2 regions of the Neobacillus sp. BF23-41 genome follow, and region 2 is predicted to be linked to the other one. Evidence: riboswitches for the same ligand, from Rfam matches in the RefSeq annotation. Region 2 holds a riboswitch; the other holds the start of a gene.

Region 1 (8,146 bases), on a different contig from region 2:
AATTAAAGTGAAGCCTTTTTGATGCGTATTCATTATGGAGTGGTTACTGATGCAACAGCTGTTACAGTACCTTCAGAGTCTATTTCAACTGTCTTTCCGTTTGGACAACCTTTAGCGTCCTCCTTTATATATCCTTCTGCTTTTAGTTCCGCGATGGTTGGTACTTTATTCTTATCCATTTCATAAGCCTGAACTTGTGCCTGGACCATTTTAACATAGGCATCACAGCCTTTATTGTTGATGTTAGAATTATGTTTGGCAACGTTTGGAATTGTGATAATTAACAAGACCGAAATTACGAGCATGACGATCATCATTTCAATTAAAGTAAAGCCTTTTTCATTTTTCATCATTTTTAATAACCTCCATTTTTTTAAATGCCGTCCAGTAGATGAAACATGGGTAAAAGAATCGCTAAATACATCGAAACCACCATGAATCCAATAAAAATGTAAAGAATTGGCTGGATGGTTGTTAACCGTTTTTCTATCATTTCTTCCATGTTAGTGACACAATGCTTACTGAAAAATAATAACTCCTGCTCCAATTTTCCATTTTCTTGGCCGTGTTTTACAATCATCGGAAATTCTTTTTCGAAAAATGACAGAGACGCTAAAATTGTCTCCAACTTTTCTCCGGTAATTAGCTTAGTTTTAATCCTTTTAGCTAAGTGACAGTAAAAAGGATGTCGATGATTCTGTTCAAATAGTTGTAAGGCTTCGGAAACTGATAATCCACCGGATAAGAGAAAGCTAAGTTGAATGGAAAAGTAGTGGGTAAACAGCAATTTGAGGATCCTGCCAACAAAAGGTATTCGAACAAGTTGTGACCTTTGTTTTAGGACGGAGAGTTTTCTAAAAAAGAGAAGATAATAAGCGGCTCCCATAATTAGGATCAGAAGCAGGGTACCGATAACAGTTGGGAAGTATTGATCAAAAGCATAAATGACATTTGTGAAAAAATTTGCTTCCAGACCAAGCGATGAAAAAAGGGTGGTGAACCTTGGCAGCAATGTATTTTCTATAAAAATAAATAGAAATCCTGTAATAACTAAAAGCACCATCGGATACTGAAGCAACTTGAGCAACTTGTGTACGTCTTTATCTTTTAATAGGGCAAGATCACTTCCTTCTAACAGAGCATCAGCAAAGCTGCCATGCTGCTCCGCAAAATAGACATAACCGACTAAGTCCTTGTTGAAACCAAGATTATTTAATGCATCATGAAACGGTAAACCCTTTTTCAACTCTTCTAAACAACCATTTAAATCCTCCTTTCGTTTTGACGGTAATTGTAATGCTATGGATTCAATTGCTAAAGCAATTGGATACCCCCTTGCCAATAGTTCACCGGTTCTTCTCAGGAAATTAGCTTGTTCATTCACTGACCATTTAGACCGTTTCATCGTCATATACCAATCGTTCATATTCAGATTCTTGGATATATCCAAGGGCAATGCCCTTATTAATTACATCTTTTATCATTCGGTAACGAATTTCTATTTTTTCTCCTTGAGCAGCTTTCATTACTGCGTGTAAATTTCGTCCGGATAAAAGTTCAAATACACTGGCACGTTTCCATCTGCCATAGGAATAACAAATAGGTGAACACTCTCCTTCGCAAAAAGGGCAGGTAAGTTCAACCAACCTTTGGGCTGTTATGGCAATAAGTGTCTGCTCGACCTCTAACCAATTCACTCCAAACTCACGCAGGCGATAAACCGCTCCCTTCGCATCACGGGTATGCATCGTGGAAAGCACTAGATGGCCTGTTAATGCTGCCCTTACCGCAATCTTTGCCGTCTCAGCATCTCTAATTTCACCGACCATTATAATGTCAGGATCATGTCGAAGAATTGCCTTTAATCCGGCTGCATAGGTGACGCCTGCTTTTTCATTGACTTGGATCTGCAGGACTGAGTCATAGTTTTTTTCAATGGGATCTTCGAGTGTAATGACATTACGATGAAATAAGTGGGCGGTTTCATTTAAAAGGGAATAGAGAGTAGTCGTTTTTCCGCTGCCCGTCGGGCCGGTAAAAATTATTAATCCATGAGCGTGTTTGAGAAGGGCAAGTAGTTTTCGGGTCATTGCTGGGAAGAGTGAAAGTTGGTGAAAAGGAATTTGTTCTTGCTGTGGTAATAGCCGGATGACAAGGCTCTCTCTGTTATTAGAAGGGAGTGTGGAAAGTCTGAGCCCCATTAAATTTCCGTCAACTTCACAAAAAATGGATCCACTTTGTGGTCGTCTTCTTTCTCCGATATCCATATTGGCTGTGAATTTAAAATGTGAGATTAATCTGTCGCATTCATCTTTTGGAAGGGATAGTCGAGGAATTAACTTGTTGGTTAATCGGATTTGGACGAGTGTGTCCCTCTTCCTTGGGATAATGTGAATATCTGTTGCCTGGTTTCGTGCAGCATCTGTAATGATTCGATTTGCTAAAATTTCTATCTCGCTAACAATAAGTACCACCGCCTTTTCATTTTTCTATGGGATAATATTCGACATGATTCCTCCTTATCCTTCTTTATTTTCAAAAATATTTTTAAGGGTGTCAGACACCATGTGAAAATTTCACATGGTGCCTGACACCCTGTCCCTTATATTGCTTTTTCAGTTAGATAAAAGAGGCCGCCATTGATGAAGGATATGGAGATTTTTGGTTCGTACTGTTCCTTTAGAGCCATTTTTTCGGTTTCAAAGTTTTCATTTTCATCTTCAACATCCTCGTAAAAATGATTCAAGAGGCGTAAATCTTTATCCCAACGTTCTCGCGCATCTATTGCCCAAGAGTGGTCATCCTTCTCAATTATGGATGAAAGATAGGTTTCAACTCTCAACATCCCGCTTTGAGGTTTCACTAAAGGTGACAAAGTAAAGGAGTAATCAGGTATTTTTGGTGTTAACGGTATTTCAAGCAGTCTGTCATGGAAATCTTCAACCATTTTTCCGTTAATGAGTTGTAAGCCGATAGATTTGAAAATATCCCGCTTACGGTCACATTGATAGGAGATCTTAACATTCATACATAGCCATGGTAGTAAAGGAGTTTGCTTGTTTTGATTCCGATGATTTTCATAAAGTCGGATATAGCTGGCTAAATTTTTCGTCGAAGTAAAAATTTGATGAAGCCGAGGTGAACCAAAATGAATGATTTCCCCCTTTATATTTTCAGGAGCGGCATCTTGGTTCGTAATAAATGTTAACTTCATCGGGTTTGGAATTCCACCCGTTTTTTCTAAATAGTGCCAGTAAAAAGGGCGATTCATTAATTCCTTATCAAGTTCAACTGTTAACTGAACAGTCAAATATCCTGGGCTATTCGCCACAATTGCACAGTCATTAGCCTGAAAATAGTTCAATAAAAAGTTATGAATTTCCTGCTGCTGCATGGGAATCTCCCTTCTTCATGTCCTGAGCAAATTCAATCATTGATGATAAATTTTCCATTTTAATTCGCATTTCGCCTTCGGATGAGGATTGTCCAAAAATATCGATTAAATGGTCTTCAATATTGCCAAATTCCAACTTTGTTAAAATATCGTCCAGTTCACCAATTACTTTTTCAAATAAATGTATTTTCTCATAAAGAAGCTTCAAAATATGTTCTTCGACAGTATTTTTTATCGCAAAATTATAAATCATGACATCCTTTTCCTGGCCCAGACGATGGATACGACCAATTCGTTGTTCGAGCCTCATTGGATTCCATGGCAAATCAAAGTTAATTATATGATTACAAAATTGAAGGTTAATTCCTTCACCGCCTGCTTCAGTTGCAATAAGGACCTGAGCGTGCTTTTGGAATAATTCTCTCATCCAGTCCTTTTTTCCACGCTTAAAGCCGCCCCGAAAAGGGACAGATGAAATTCCATGCTGTTTTAAATACCATTGGAGGTACATTTGTGTTGCTCGGTATTCTGTAAAAATAATTACTTTATCATTTACTTTTTGAATTAATTCTAATGCTTTTTCCGCTTTTGAATTCTTCTGGACAGCTTCGACTTTTTTTATTAAATACTGAATTTGTTCCTCAAAAACTGGGGTTGGATTTTCCTTTTTTTGGAGCATATTTTTTAATGTATAAAAAACTGCTTCTCTACTGCTGCACGCCTCACGCTGTAATGTCATTACGGAGAATGAACTTGTCTGTGCCCAATTCCCCTCATTTTTTAGTTCAGTAATTGACTCATAAAGATCTTTCTCCTCTTGAGTGCATTCAATTGGAATGGTTTCCACATGCCTTTTCGTCCACTCAATGCCTGTATCTGCCCGCCTGTTCCGAATCATAACCTTGTTTACTAATTCTTTTAAATGCTCATCATCATTTAATGAACGTGCATCTCGTTTGTATTTTTCAAAGAATGTCGTTTCGCTGCCTAAATGTCCTGGTTTTAATAATGAAACCAGATTAAAAATTTCCTCGATACGGTTCTGAATGGGTGTTGCCGTCAATAGTAAACAAAATTTCTTTTTCAGATTTTGGACAAATTCGTAGTTTTTTGTTTTGTTATTTTTAAGTTTATGGGCTTCATCAATGATAATAAGGTCATAGTCCTGTTTAAAAATTATGTCTCGATGGGGATTTCGTTTAGCTGTATCAATTGACGAAACGACAACATCGCACTGTTCCCACACATAGCTCTTCCTTTGTGAAATGGCTGGAATGAAAAATTTGCTATTCAACTCCATCGACCATTGAGTAACTAACGATGCAGGGACAAGAATTAATACCTTTTTCACCAATCCGCGAATCATATATTCTTTTAGAATCAGCCCGGCCTCAATCGTTTTTCCGAGTCCTACTTCATCGGCAAGGATGGCTTTCCCATTCATGTTTTCAATTACTTGTTTAGCTGTTTCAAGCTGGTGAGGAAGTGGGGTTAGATTGGGTAAATGACTTGGTGCCAATAAACCTGTGAAATCTGGAATGACGAGCTGTTTTTCAACTCCAATTGCTAGTTTAAAAAGTTCCCAATTCCCCCATGGACCATCGTTTTCAATTCTATGTAAAAAATCATCCTTCCAGGAGGAATCAAATTCAATTTCGATCGACATGGTTCCAGCTCCTTTTTATTCAATTTCCAGCTATATGCTTTTCTAATAAAGTTATTGCTCAATGTATTATTTTAATGGTAGGATAATAATAGCTTTGAATGTTTTAAATATTTTAATAAGGTAATTTATTTTATAAGTATAATTAGTATGACCAATTTGGATAATATTATAATGCGAATGATAACAAGGGGAGAGACTACTTATGTAGCGCCGAAGGAGCAAGCAGAAATGTGAATCTCTCAGGCAAAAGAACTCTTGTAGGACGCAGCTCTGGAGAGCGCTGCTAGCTTTAAGCAGCCACCAAAGGGGAAAGCCTTTTTAGGTAAACTTTCAGGTGCAAGGACAGAGACCTTCTTACGTTTCATAGGAGGTTTCTGTCCTTTTTTATATTATCCATTGAATAATTTGCGCCAAAGATTGAAGGAGGATTAAGAATGTCTGAATTAAAACGAACTCCACTTTTTGATGTGTATAAAGAATGGGGAGGAAAAACCATTGATTTTGGAGGTTGGGCACTGCCGGTCCAATTCTCTAGCATTAAAGAAGAGCATGAAGCTGTTCGCTCATGTGCAGGATTATTTGATGTTTCCCATATGGGTGAAGTAGAAGTAAAAGGCACTAATAGCTTAGCATTTTTACAAAAAATGATGACTAATGACATTTCAAAAGTAAAAAATGGAGGTGCCCAGTACACCGCCATGTGTTATGAAAATGGCGGTACTGTTGATGACCTGCTTGTATATAAGATTGAAGACAATCATTACCTTTTAGTAGTAAACGCATCAAATATTGAAAAAGATTACAAATGGCTTGAAGACCATTTAACTGGTGATGTCTCTTTAGAAAACTTATCGGAAAAAACAGCACAGCTGGCTATTCAGGGACCACTTGCGGAAAAAGTATTGCAAAAGCTTGCGGGAGATAATGATTTAAGCCAAATTGGCTTTTTCAAATTCCAACAAGATGTAATCCTAAATGGGAAAAAGGCACTTGTATCAAGAACTGGTTATACTGGTGAAGATGGCTTTGAAGTGTATTGCGATGCAAAAGATGTTGTGGACCTTTGGAGAGACATTTTAACTGCAGGTAAAGAAGATGGAGTAATCCCATGTGGATTAGGGTCACGCGACACACTTCGCTTTGAAGCAGTTTTAGCGCTTTATGGTCAAGAACTATCTCCAGAAATTTCACCACTTGAAGCTGGAATTGGCTTCGCTGTGAAATTAAACAAAGAAGATGACTTTATCGGGAAACAAGCGTTAATCCAACAAAAAGAAAAGGGCTTAACAAGAAAATTGGTTGGAATCGAAATGATTGATCGTGGGATTCCACGTCATGGCTACCCTGTATATAAAGGTGATCAGTTAATTGGTGAGGTTACAACTGGAACGCAATCACCCACCTTAAAGAGGAATATTGGTCTTGCCCTGATCAATGCAGAATTTGCGGGTCTTGAATCCGAAGTTGAAGTTGAAATTCGCGGCAAACGTTTAAAAGCTACTGTAGTTCCAACACCTTTTTATAAAAAAGAAAAGAAATAACAGAAGGGAGTTAGGTTTATGAAACATCGCTATTTACCTATGACTGAACAAGATAAGAAGACTATGCTTGAGGCAATTGGTGTTTCCTCTATTGATGAACTGTTTAGCGATATCCCTGAGAAAGTAAGATTTAAGGGTGAGTACAATATAAAAGCGGCAAAGTCTGAAACAGACTTAATGAAAGAGCTTTTTAAGATGGCTAGTCGGAACGCTGACCTGAAAAGAAACGTATCTTTTATAGGTGCAGGTGTTTATGACCATTACATGCCTGTAATTGTCGACCATGTTATTTCTAGATCAGAATTTTATACAGCTTATACACCTTATCAACCAGAAATTTCACAAGGTGAACTTCAAGCTATCTTTGAATTCCAAACCATGATTTGTGAGTTAACTGGAATGGATGTTGCCAACTCATCGATGTATGATGGCGGAACTGCTCTTGCTGAAGCAGCAATGCTTAGTGCAGGCCATACCAAACGAAAAACGATAGTCGTATCCAGTGCTGTACATCCAGAATCACGTGATGTTCTAAAAACTTATGCAAAGGGTCAGTACCTCAATGTGATTGAAGTGCCAGTCAAAGATGGTGTAACAGATCTTGACGCATTAAAAGGACTCGTTAATGAAGATGTTGCAGCCGTTATCGTCCAATATCCAAACTTCTTTGGGCGAGTCGAGCCGTTAAAAGAGCTTGAGGAAATCATTCATGCAAATAAGTCCATGTTTGTTGTTTCAAGTAACCCACTGTCCCTTGGGGTATTAACACCTCCAGGTAAATTTGGTGCTGACATCGTTATTGGTGATGCGCAGCCGTTTGGGATCCCAACTGCCTTTGGCGGACCGCACTGCGGATATTTTGCAGTCACTACTAAGTTAATGCGGAAAGTTCCAGGCCGTCTTGTTGGACAGACAACGGATGACCAAGGGCGCCGTGGTTTTGTCTTAACACTACAAGCGCGTGAACAGCATATCCGTCGTGATAAAGCGACATCAAATATTTGTTCCAATCAGGCATTAAATGCACTCGCTGCATCTGTAGCGATGACCGCTCTTGGTAAAAAAGGTGTCAGGGAAATGGCTGCGGCCAACTTGCAAAAAGCTCATTATGCGAAAAATGCTTTCAAGGAAGCCGGCTTTGAAGTTGTTTATGATGGCCATTCCTTCAATGAATTCGTTGTGAAATTAACTAAGCCTGTAAAAGAGATCAACCAAAACCTTTTACAAAAAGGAATAATTGGGGGCTATGATTTAGGGCGTGATTATTCAGAACTGGCTAACCATATGCTGATTGCTGTAACAGAACAAAGATCGAAGGAAGAAATTGATACTCTAGTGAAAGAATTGGGGGATTTCCATGCATAATCAAGACCAGGCACTCATTTTTGAACTTAGCACACCAGGCCGCATCGGCTACAGCCTGCCGGAAATGGATGTACCGGAACTAGATCTCAGCGGTCTCCTTCCTGATGGTTACCTTCGTACAGAAGAGCCTGAACTTCCTGAAGTTTCGGAGCTTGATATTATGCGCCACTACACTGCCCT
Region 2 (8,146 bases):
GGGTCTTTTTGGAACTTGCTCCTTCGGTGGCGTGTAAACTTGCACTCTCCCACAACCATCTTCCGCATATTCATTTTTATTATTTTCAGAATAATAGTTAATGGAATCTAAGTCAAGCTTTTTTGAAAGCGGAAACAATAATTATTAATAAATGTTATTTTTTTGGGTTGCCGCTTAATTTTCTGCTACTTTTTGTTGATTCTCCTGATCCGCATAATTCTCCTGATCCGCATAATCCGCCTTCTTTATCAACATCTTATAAATCGCAATCAGCATGATAAACCAGACAGGTGTTACAAACAAAGCAACACGAGTGTCTTCCGCAAGTGCTAGTACGACAAGGACGAACGCTAGGAAGACAAGGATTAAGTAATTGGAAAATGGATAAAGCGGCAATTTAAATTTGTTCACTTTCGCTAGATCTGGTCTGGTTTTGCGGTATTTCAAATGGCTGACGACAGTAATACCCCAAATAAAGATGAAACATACTGTAGAAATACTTGTAATCAGCGTAAATACTCCTTCTGGCATTACATAGTTCAACACAACGGCAATTAAAATAACAACAGTGGAGAAGAACAATGCATTGGAAGGTACTTGACGAGAAGTAAGTTTTGCAAATGGTACTGGTGCATTTTTATCTCTGGCAAGTGAGTATACCATCCGGCTTGTACTGAAAATGGCGCTGTTACATGCCGAGGCTGCAGAGGTTAGAACGACAAAATTGACGATACCAGCAGCTGCAGCGATACCAACCGCCACGAATACTTGAACGAATGGGCTTTTCGCTGGATTGATGGCGTTCCACGGATAAATACTCATAATGACAATAAGGGCGCCAATGTAGAAAATTAATACCCGAATAGGAATATTATTGATGGCCTTTGGGATAACTTTTTCCGGGTCTTCTGTTTCACCTGCAGTAAGTCCTACAAGTTCAATGCCAACAAACGCAAACACGACCATCTGGAATGAGAGGATAAAGCCATTTATGCCATTTGGGAACATGCCGCCGTGGCTCCATAGATTTGTGAAACTGGATGCGCCTGAATTTGTGGAAAAGCCTTTAATAATCATGAAAATTCCGATAACAATTAATGCAAGAATCGCAATAACTTTAATTAATGCGAACCAGAATTCCATTTCGCCAAAAAGCTTTACAGTTGCAAGGTTCATGATTAGCAAAACGACTAATGCAATTAATCCTGGCATCCACTGTGGTACATTTGGAAACCAAAACTGAGTATAGAGACCAACTGCTGTTAAATCGGCCATTGCAATTGAAATCCAGCAAAACCAGTAGGTCCAGCCTGTAATAAATGCTGCCATATTACCTAAATAGTCTCTTACAAAGTCAACAAAAGAATGGTATTTCAAATTAGATAAAAGCAGTTCACCAAGGGCGCGCATGATTAAAAAGCAAATGACCCCTGTAATCAAGTAAGCAAATAAAATCGATGGTCCTGCTAAATGAATTGATTTTCCTGCTCCAAGAAATAATCCTGTTCCGATAGCACCCCCAATAGCGATAAGTTGAACGTGCCTGTTTTTTAAACCTCTTGACAATGTTTGTTCCTGCATATGAATTCCCTCTCTCTACTTTTCAAGGATGTTTGCAGTTTTTTTGATGGCTTTAAATAATATGTAATATCAATAATTGCAAATTGATCCCAATGAAAGTTTAATATTTATTTAGTCAATTCGGCATAAATAAGCGCTTACATTTTTCTAAGAAATAAATATTCAACAGGTCAATCATGATGCGCCTCTCCAATTATTCGTTTTGACTTTAACTCCTCCTTTTTTTGTTTATTACTATTTTTCTCCACACAAAAAAGGACAGAGAAAAATAGGCGTTCCCCATTTTCCTCTGTCCTTTTACCTGAGAGTATAACTCCTTTGGTGGCACATGGCGCTCTCCAGAGACGCGTCCTATTGTAGTCCTTTTACCTGAGAGATTGAGCCCAATTTTTGGGACTTGCTCCTTCGGTGCTAAACAATGTGTTTAGTCTCTCCCACAATACTCATCCGCAATTATGAATATAATTAAATCCTAATCTATCGAATGAATGATGTCAAATGAATTTTCTGAATTTAATTATTATTATAATTTTTTAGAAATACAGAGGGCATTGTTAACAGAAACTTTTCCATTACTTTTTAACAGTGAATGGTGCCTGTTGATTGAGCCATTATTTATCACCATATTGGATGGTCCTGGCAATGTCTTCCCTTCAGTTCCGCTTTACTGCAAGCACGATTGTTTTGGAAAGCAACTTGTTATTCGGTTCATCTTGTAGGAGTATATTTTGGAAAAAGCATATATCTTCACATTGATGACAATCGACACATTTATATGGTTGAAGTGGGATGGTTATGGAGCCATCCTTTTCCTCCTTCGATAATGCATTCGTCGGACAAAGGGTTGTACAGGCTCCGCAAAAATTACAATCTGGTAAAATAGTCGGAAGCCGATAATCTTTCCGTTTTTTTAACCATTCACTTTTCTGTATTTCCTCTAAAATTAGTTTTCGTTTATTCATATATGGAAAAGCTGATTCATTGATCACCCTTTCCACAATACTATTGGATACTGCAGTCATTTCTTTTTTCACTTTAAAAAGGGGATCATCCTGCAGCTTTTCCCAGTACGATTGAACTTCTGAACCGCCTAAACACTTCCAGAATTGCAAGCTTATTCGTTGCTTTGATTTCACTAAATAATGACGTAAAGAATGCTCGCCGTTTAAGATCATACTGAGGTTGTTGTTTAGATTTTTGAATCCTCGCAGTGATCAAAAACTTATTCCCTGACATTGCTTCTCCTGCACCCAACTCTTTCCTCCATACCTCTTCCCCCTGTGATACTTCACAATGGTGGCAACTCTCATCAGGGTGATAGACAAAAAGATTATCACACACCCTGCTTATCGCCACCCATACCTCCCTTGGAATCATGCCTAAGCAAGGAATGGAGACCGAAGAAATCTCTGAATGGGCATTAGACATCCTCTTACAGTGCAGGTACACTGTTTAGTAATCTCCCAAACTCGATAATAAAAGGGTTTAGCAAAGGTCTTTTTTCCCCCTGTTTCTTCGTCTTCTTTCTCTTTCCAAAGCCAGTAGACAATGATATGAGAATTTTTCAGTTCCTCTTTTTTAATTCGTTCACCCGCTTCTAAAATCTGTTTTTTGGAAGCATATTCCCCTGGCTCCACTAGGAAAATGTTGATTCCCCGGTATGGTTTTTGTGTTTTCCAATTGATCGCATTTGAATTGGTCCATGGCTGGCGCCACGGTACAACGCCCTTTTCTAATTTTCCGATGATTTTTTCTGTAATGATTTCATACACGCTTTTTGTCATCTTGTTTTTCCTCCTTTGATTTGCTATTGATTTTAGATTTTTGATGTTTGGTCTAATGATTTTCTTTTCCATTTTGATTTGCGATGCGAGTAAGTTCCCCAAAGGGGGATGATTTTCCCCTTTTGCAAGTAGAACGAAAAACACGCATAGGCAATGGGTCAAGGGTGCTCTTCGCACAAAAAGTTTTTTGCTGTTGTGATAACGCCTTTAAGCAAAAAAGTTTTTTGCCCCTTGACCGATTGACTAGCCTTCTTAGCTTCTAGCCGGAAAGGTTCGGGTGTCCTGCCGGCTGGAAGCTTAGAAGGCTTGCGTTGTTTTACGATTCGGAAGGCAAAAGGGAAAAATAAACAAGAAAAGCAGCCGTTTCGGCTGCTCTCCTTTTGTCATTTATTCTCTTGATCTTTTAATCTTTTGATTTTCCGGTTTTCCGATTTTCGGCTCGTTCGGTATGGCGGTGTAAGCCGTAAATGGAACAGGAACCAACGGAATGTAGGCGTAAGCCGTACAGACCGTGGTTATCGGTCCATTTAATGCCGAAGCGACACGTACGGACTGACAGAAAGGGTTTTATCCTTTCTGTTCAGTCCGTAGTGCTGCTGCCCAAAGTCGTTCTGTATGCTTCTAACCTTAAGATTATATTTTCCATTGCTATCATATTTAAATACCATAATACGCATTAATAGGAAGCTCGCTTTCTCCTAAAAGTCTTTTTTATTCGTATATTACATTGAATGGTTTTCATCATGGACAAAACAGGCTCCTTCCTCTTTGAAGATATATATGATGAACTTTGAATCCCACTAGAAATTCAAGAGGCTAGTTTTTAGTATCATTATCTTTGCACCGGAACCTTCCTTTATTCAAATGTTCCCTTCATTATTGGAACTTTGTTTTCTACCATAAGCTTACCTTTTGCAATGACACTGTGAATGTCCAACGTTTCTTTTTCCAACAATACTATATCAGCATCCTTCCCGGTTTGGATGCTGCCTTTACTTGAAAGCTTTAGCACATGTGCAGGATTCGTGGTGATGACCTCCAATGCCGTTTCCAGCGGGATGTCATCCTCTAAAACAGAATCGCGCACTTCGTGATATAGAGATGATACTTTTCCGACTTGAAGGCCTACGCACTCCCCATTGCTGTCAAAGCAGGGAAGGCTGGCCTGCCCGTCTGAAGAGAAGGTGATGCGTCCAATTGGAACCCCTTCTTTAAGCATCATACTTAATGCCTTGCTACACTTCACTTCGCCTTCTTCCAAAAACTGAGGAATGGTACTTGTGGTAAAGTCTACGTATCCTCCTCGTTTCGCATAATCAATACCTGCCCTGAATAATTCTTCATTTCGGTTGATATGTGTAGGATGGAGCTGCCGAATCGGAATGTTGGTTTTTTCTGCAATTTCATGCAGTAATGAAAGCTTTTCATCTCCGTCCCCTACATGAACTTCTAATATGCCAGCTTTTCCTGACAGGATACCGCCATTGCGTGCCGCAGCGGCGACTTTAGCCAGTTCCTCAAATGTGGGTTCTGATGATCTATGGTCGGAGATTGCAATCTCTCCAACACCGATAATTTTGTCGATTAAAATAATATCGTCTTCGATTTTTCCCGTCAGTGTTTTTACTGGCACTTGATAGGAGCCTGTATGAATGAAGCAGGAAACACCCTCTTCTTCAAGCGCCCGCGCCTTGGCAAGTAGACTTTCCATTTTACGAGTTGTCCCGTCCGTACCAAGCAAGCCGACTAGTGTTGTAATACCTGCAGTTGTAATATCAGTGAGCATCAGCTCGGGAGTGCGGGTTTTGAATCCGCCCTCGCCGCCTCCACCAATAATATGGACATGTGAATCTATAAATCCCGGAACAACCAAAAGATTTGCCGCATCAATGATTTGAATAGGAGCAAAGTGGTCAGGAATCGCGATTCTGTCATCTATGAATGCGATTTTATCGTCTGCAATTAATATGTCTTTCCGTCCTAGGTAATTGGGTGCGTATACTTCGCCATTTTTGATTAAGGTAAGCAATTCGTTTTTCCTCCTGTCAATACTTTTTGTCATCTATTAGAATGGACCATATCCGATGAAGTGAGCTGTGATAACAGCTATTAATCCGATGAGATATTGAATGAGCACCAGCGGCAGAATCCACTTCGCCCACTTTGTCCAAGGAATGCCTGCAATTGCCAAGCTCGCCATTAAGGTGGTAGCGGTCGGGAAAATCATATTTCCAATACCATCCGCGAATGAAAATGATAATACTGCTGTTTGGCGTGTAATGTGCAATAAATCTGCAAGCGGCGCCATTATAGGCATTGTCAGCATCGCATGACCGCTGCCGGAAGCTAGAACAAAATGTATAAGAGCTTGGAAGCTGTACATACCGGCGACACTTAAATAACTTGGAAAATTCTGGATGGATTCGGATACTTGATGCAGGAGAGGGTCAACGATATGTCCCTCATTCAATATAACAAGAATGGCGCGTGATACGCCGATTATTAAAGCTCCGCTAATCAAGGAAGCAGAGCCTTTGGTAAAGGAGTTGACAATATGATCTGCTGACAGTTTTCCGATGATTCCAATTACGATTGTTAATATAACGAATAAGGCTGCAATTTCTGTAATGTACCATTGGAACTTGATGACACCAAACGCCAAGACGATGTAGTTAATTAAAAAAGCACCCAGGATAAGCTTATGTCTAGTTGTTAACTTCGCACTTGATTGCAGTAGATGGCTTGCTTCTTCTTTTGTATATTTTCCGTAGATGCCTATAGAAGGATTGTTCTTTACCTTCATTGCGTGACGATAGACAAATAAAACAGAAACAAGATAGACGATAACAAATAAAACAAGGCGGTACCCCATCCCTGAGAACATCGGTAATTCTGCGACCCCTTGGGCGATTCCTACTGTGAAGGGATTCATTATGGCAGTCGTAAACCCTGACAATGCTCCTACTATGACGATGGCAGTTCCTGTAATTGTATCAAATCCCAGTGCCAACGCTAGCGGAATAACAAGAGGAACATAGGCCAGCGTTTCTTCCGCCATCCCCATTAAGGAACCACCTGCGGCGAAAACCAGCATCACGACAGGAATTAAAAGCTTTTCACGCGTCGACAACTTTCGAGCCATTGTGGCGATCAGCCCGTCAACCGTACCGGTTGCTCTTAAAACACCGAAAAATCCTCCAATAATTAATAAGAAAAAGATAATATTGCCGGCATCTACCATTCCTGTATGAACAGCTTTTATCATATCGAACAATCCGACCGGTGCCGATTTTATCCATTTAAAAGAATTGGGGTCTACAGTTGTCCGTCCATCCGCATCAATTCGTGTATATTCTCCTGCCGGCAAAATATAAGTTAATAGAGTTGATATTGCTAGAATGGCGAATAGCAATACAAAAATATTGATTTTTCTCTCTTTTTTTCCAAGCGAAACAACCTTTTCTTGTAGCTGGCTCATGTATGTCTCTCCTTTGTATTTAATATAAATGGATAAAACTAAAACGCTTACAAAATAAACACCTCATATAGACTATCTTCTTTTTTTCTCGTATTCTGCTGTTTCCCTCCTTTTCTAATCCTCGAGGCATTCATTGATTTAAACATGCAAGAACTGTGCCAAAATGGGTATATTGATGTATAAGTAAATTTTTATGGTTAGATTAGATTTTTGGGTTTTTATCGGTCTTTTTTGGTGATATAATAGAACCAATTTAAAGGCGAGTAGGTGTTTTTATGTCAAAATCCTCACTTACACTTATAGCGGGAAGTGCAAAAACAAGGCAAGCCTTGCAGGAACAAATGGAACAATTAATTGGAGACTATATTCATATTAGAAGCCATGCTGTGGATGATGGATTACCGCAGTATCTAGAAGATACAATTATCTTGTATTCATCAGATATTGCTTATAATAGAACAAACTGTATTTCTAACGTGAATGCCAATAAAATAATTGTAGGAAAGAGAACAGTTCATCATGATCATATTGACAAACTTTTAAGAATACCAGAAGGTTCAGCAGTTCTGCTGGTGAATGATGATGATGATACAACTACCATGCTTATTGAATCCTTATATCAACTTGGTATCAATCATGTTCAATTTATCCCTTTTCGGAAAGGTAACTTGTTTTATGAGAATGTTGAAATTGCCGTTTCACCAGGAGAAACACATCTTTGTCCCTCTTATATAAAAGAAGTAATTGACATAGGTGTGCGTCTTTTTGATATGACAACAATTCTGGAAGTTGTAGAATGCTGCGGTTTGAACAAGGATATATCCTCGAAGATTTCAGAAAGATATATTAGCAATATTATTGAATTACAACGTAAACTGCTATATGCAGAGCGTGATGCGAGGCAAATGAGCGAACACATCCAAAATGTGGTAGGAACTATCGATGATGGAATATTGGTAGTCAACCAGGAAGGTCGGATTACAGTATTCAATCATCGGCTTGCTGCATTGTTTCATGTTGTAGCGCAAAATACAGTTAATAAGGATATAGAACATGTGATAAATTGCCGGGATATCACCGATTTCATCATGAACGGTAAGGATGAAAGCAAGTTCTTTGACATAGATGGCGTAGGTGTCGTAATTTTTCGAGTGCAAATGATGAAAGAAAATACAATTATCGCAACTTTCAAGAGTGTGCATCAAGCTTTTGAAATTGAAAAGACAGCGCAAAGAGAAATGCGTAATAAAGGATTTCATACAAAATACGGATTTGATGATATTATCGGCGAGCATGATGTAAT

The links. Region 2 has a riboswitch for glycine ahead of AB7942_RS13130 (amino acid permease). Riboswitches for the same ligand answer to the same signal wherever they lie in the genome.
Region 1: it holds a riboswitch for glycine, as region 2 does, so the genes downstream of both, gcvT (glycine cleavage system aminomethyltransferase GcvT) here and AB7942_RS13130 (amino acid permease) in region 2, are expected to answer to the same signal.

Annotation. Positions count from the first base shown of each region.
Region 1 covers NZ_JBGBPR010000003.1:209,604-217,749, reverse strand. The annotation lists gene comGD (competence type IV pilus minor pilin ComGD) at 1-33, opposite strand, end outside; gene comGC (competence type IV pilus major pilin ComGC) at 33-353, opposite strand; gene comGB (competence type IV pilus assembly protein ComGB) at 374-1,411, opposite strand; gene comGA (competence type IV pilus ATPase ComGA) at 1,392-2,474, opposite strand; gene AB7942_RS06865 (YqhG family protein) at 2,603-3,394, opposite strand; gene AB7942_RS06860 (DEAD/DEAH box helicase) at 3,372-5,060, opposite strand; glycine riboswitch at 5,238-5,325, shown strand; glycine riboswitch at 5,329-5,408, shown strand; gene gcvT (glycine cleavage system aminomethyltransferase GcvT) at 5,495-6,601, shown strand; gene gcvPA (aminomethyl-transferring glycine dehydrogenase subunit GcvPA) at 6,620-7,966, shown strand; gene gcvPB (aminomethyl-transferring glycine dehydrogenase subunit GcvPB) at 7,959-8,146, shown strand, end outside.
Region 2 covers NZ_JBGBPR010000007.1:96,448-104,593, forward strand. The annotation lists gene AB7942_RS13130 (amino acid permease) at 175-1,581, opposite strand; glycine riboswitch at 1,929-2,028, opposite strand; gene AB7942_RS13135 (NADH-quinone oxidoreductase subunit I) at 2,235-2,615, opposite strand; gene AB7942_RS13140 (hypothetical protein) at 2,629-2,937, opposite strand; gene AB7942_RS13145 (ArdC-like ssDNA-binding domain-containing protein) at 2,961-3,365, opposite strand; gene iadA (beta-aspartyl-peptidase) at 4,222-5,394, opposite strand; gene AB7942_RS13155 (YfcC family protein) at 5,431-6,843, opposite strand; gene AB7942_RS13160 (sigma-54 interaction domain-containing protein) at 7,119-8,146, shown strand, end outside.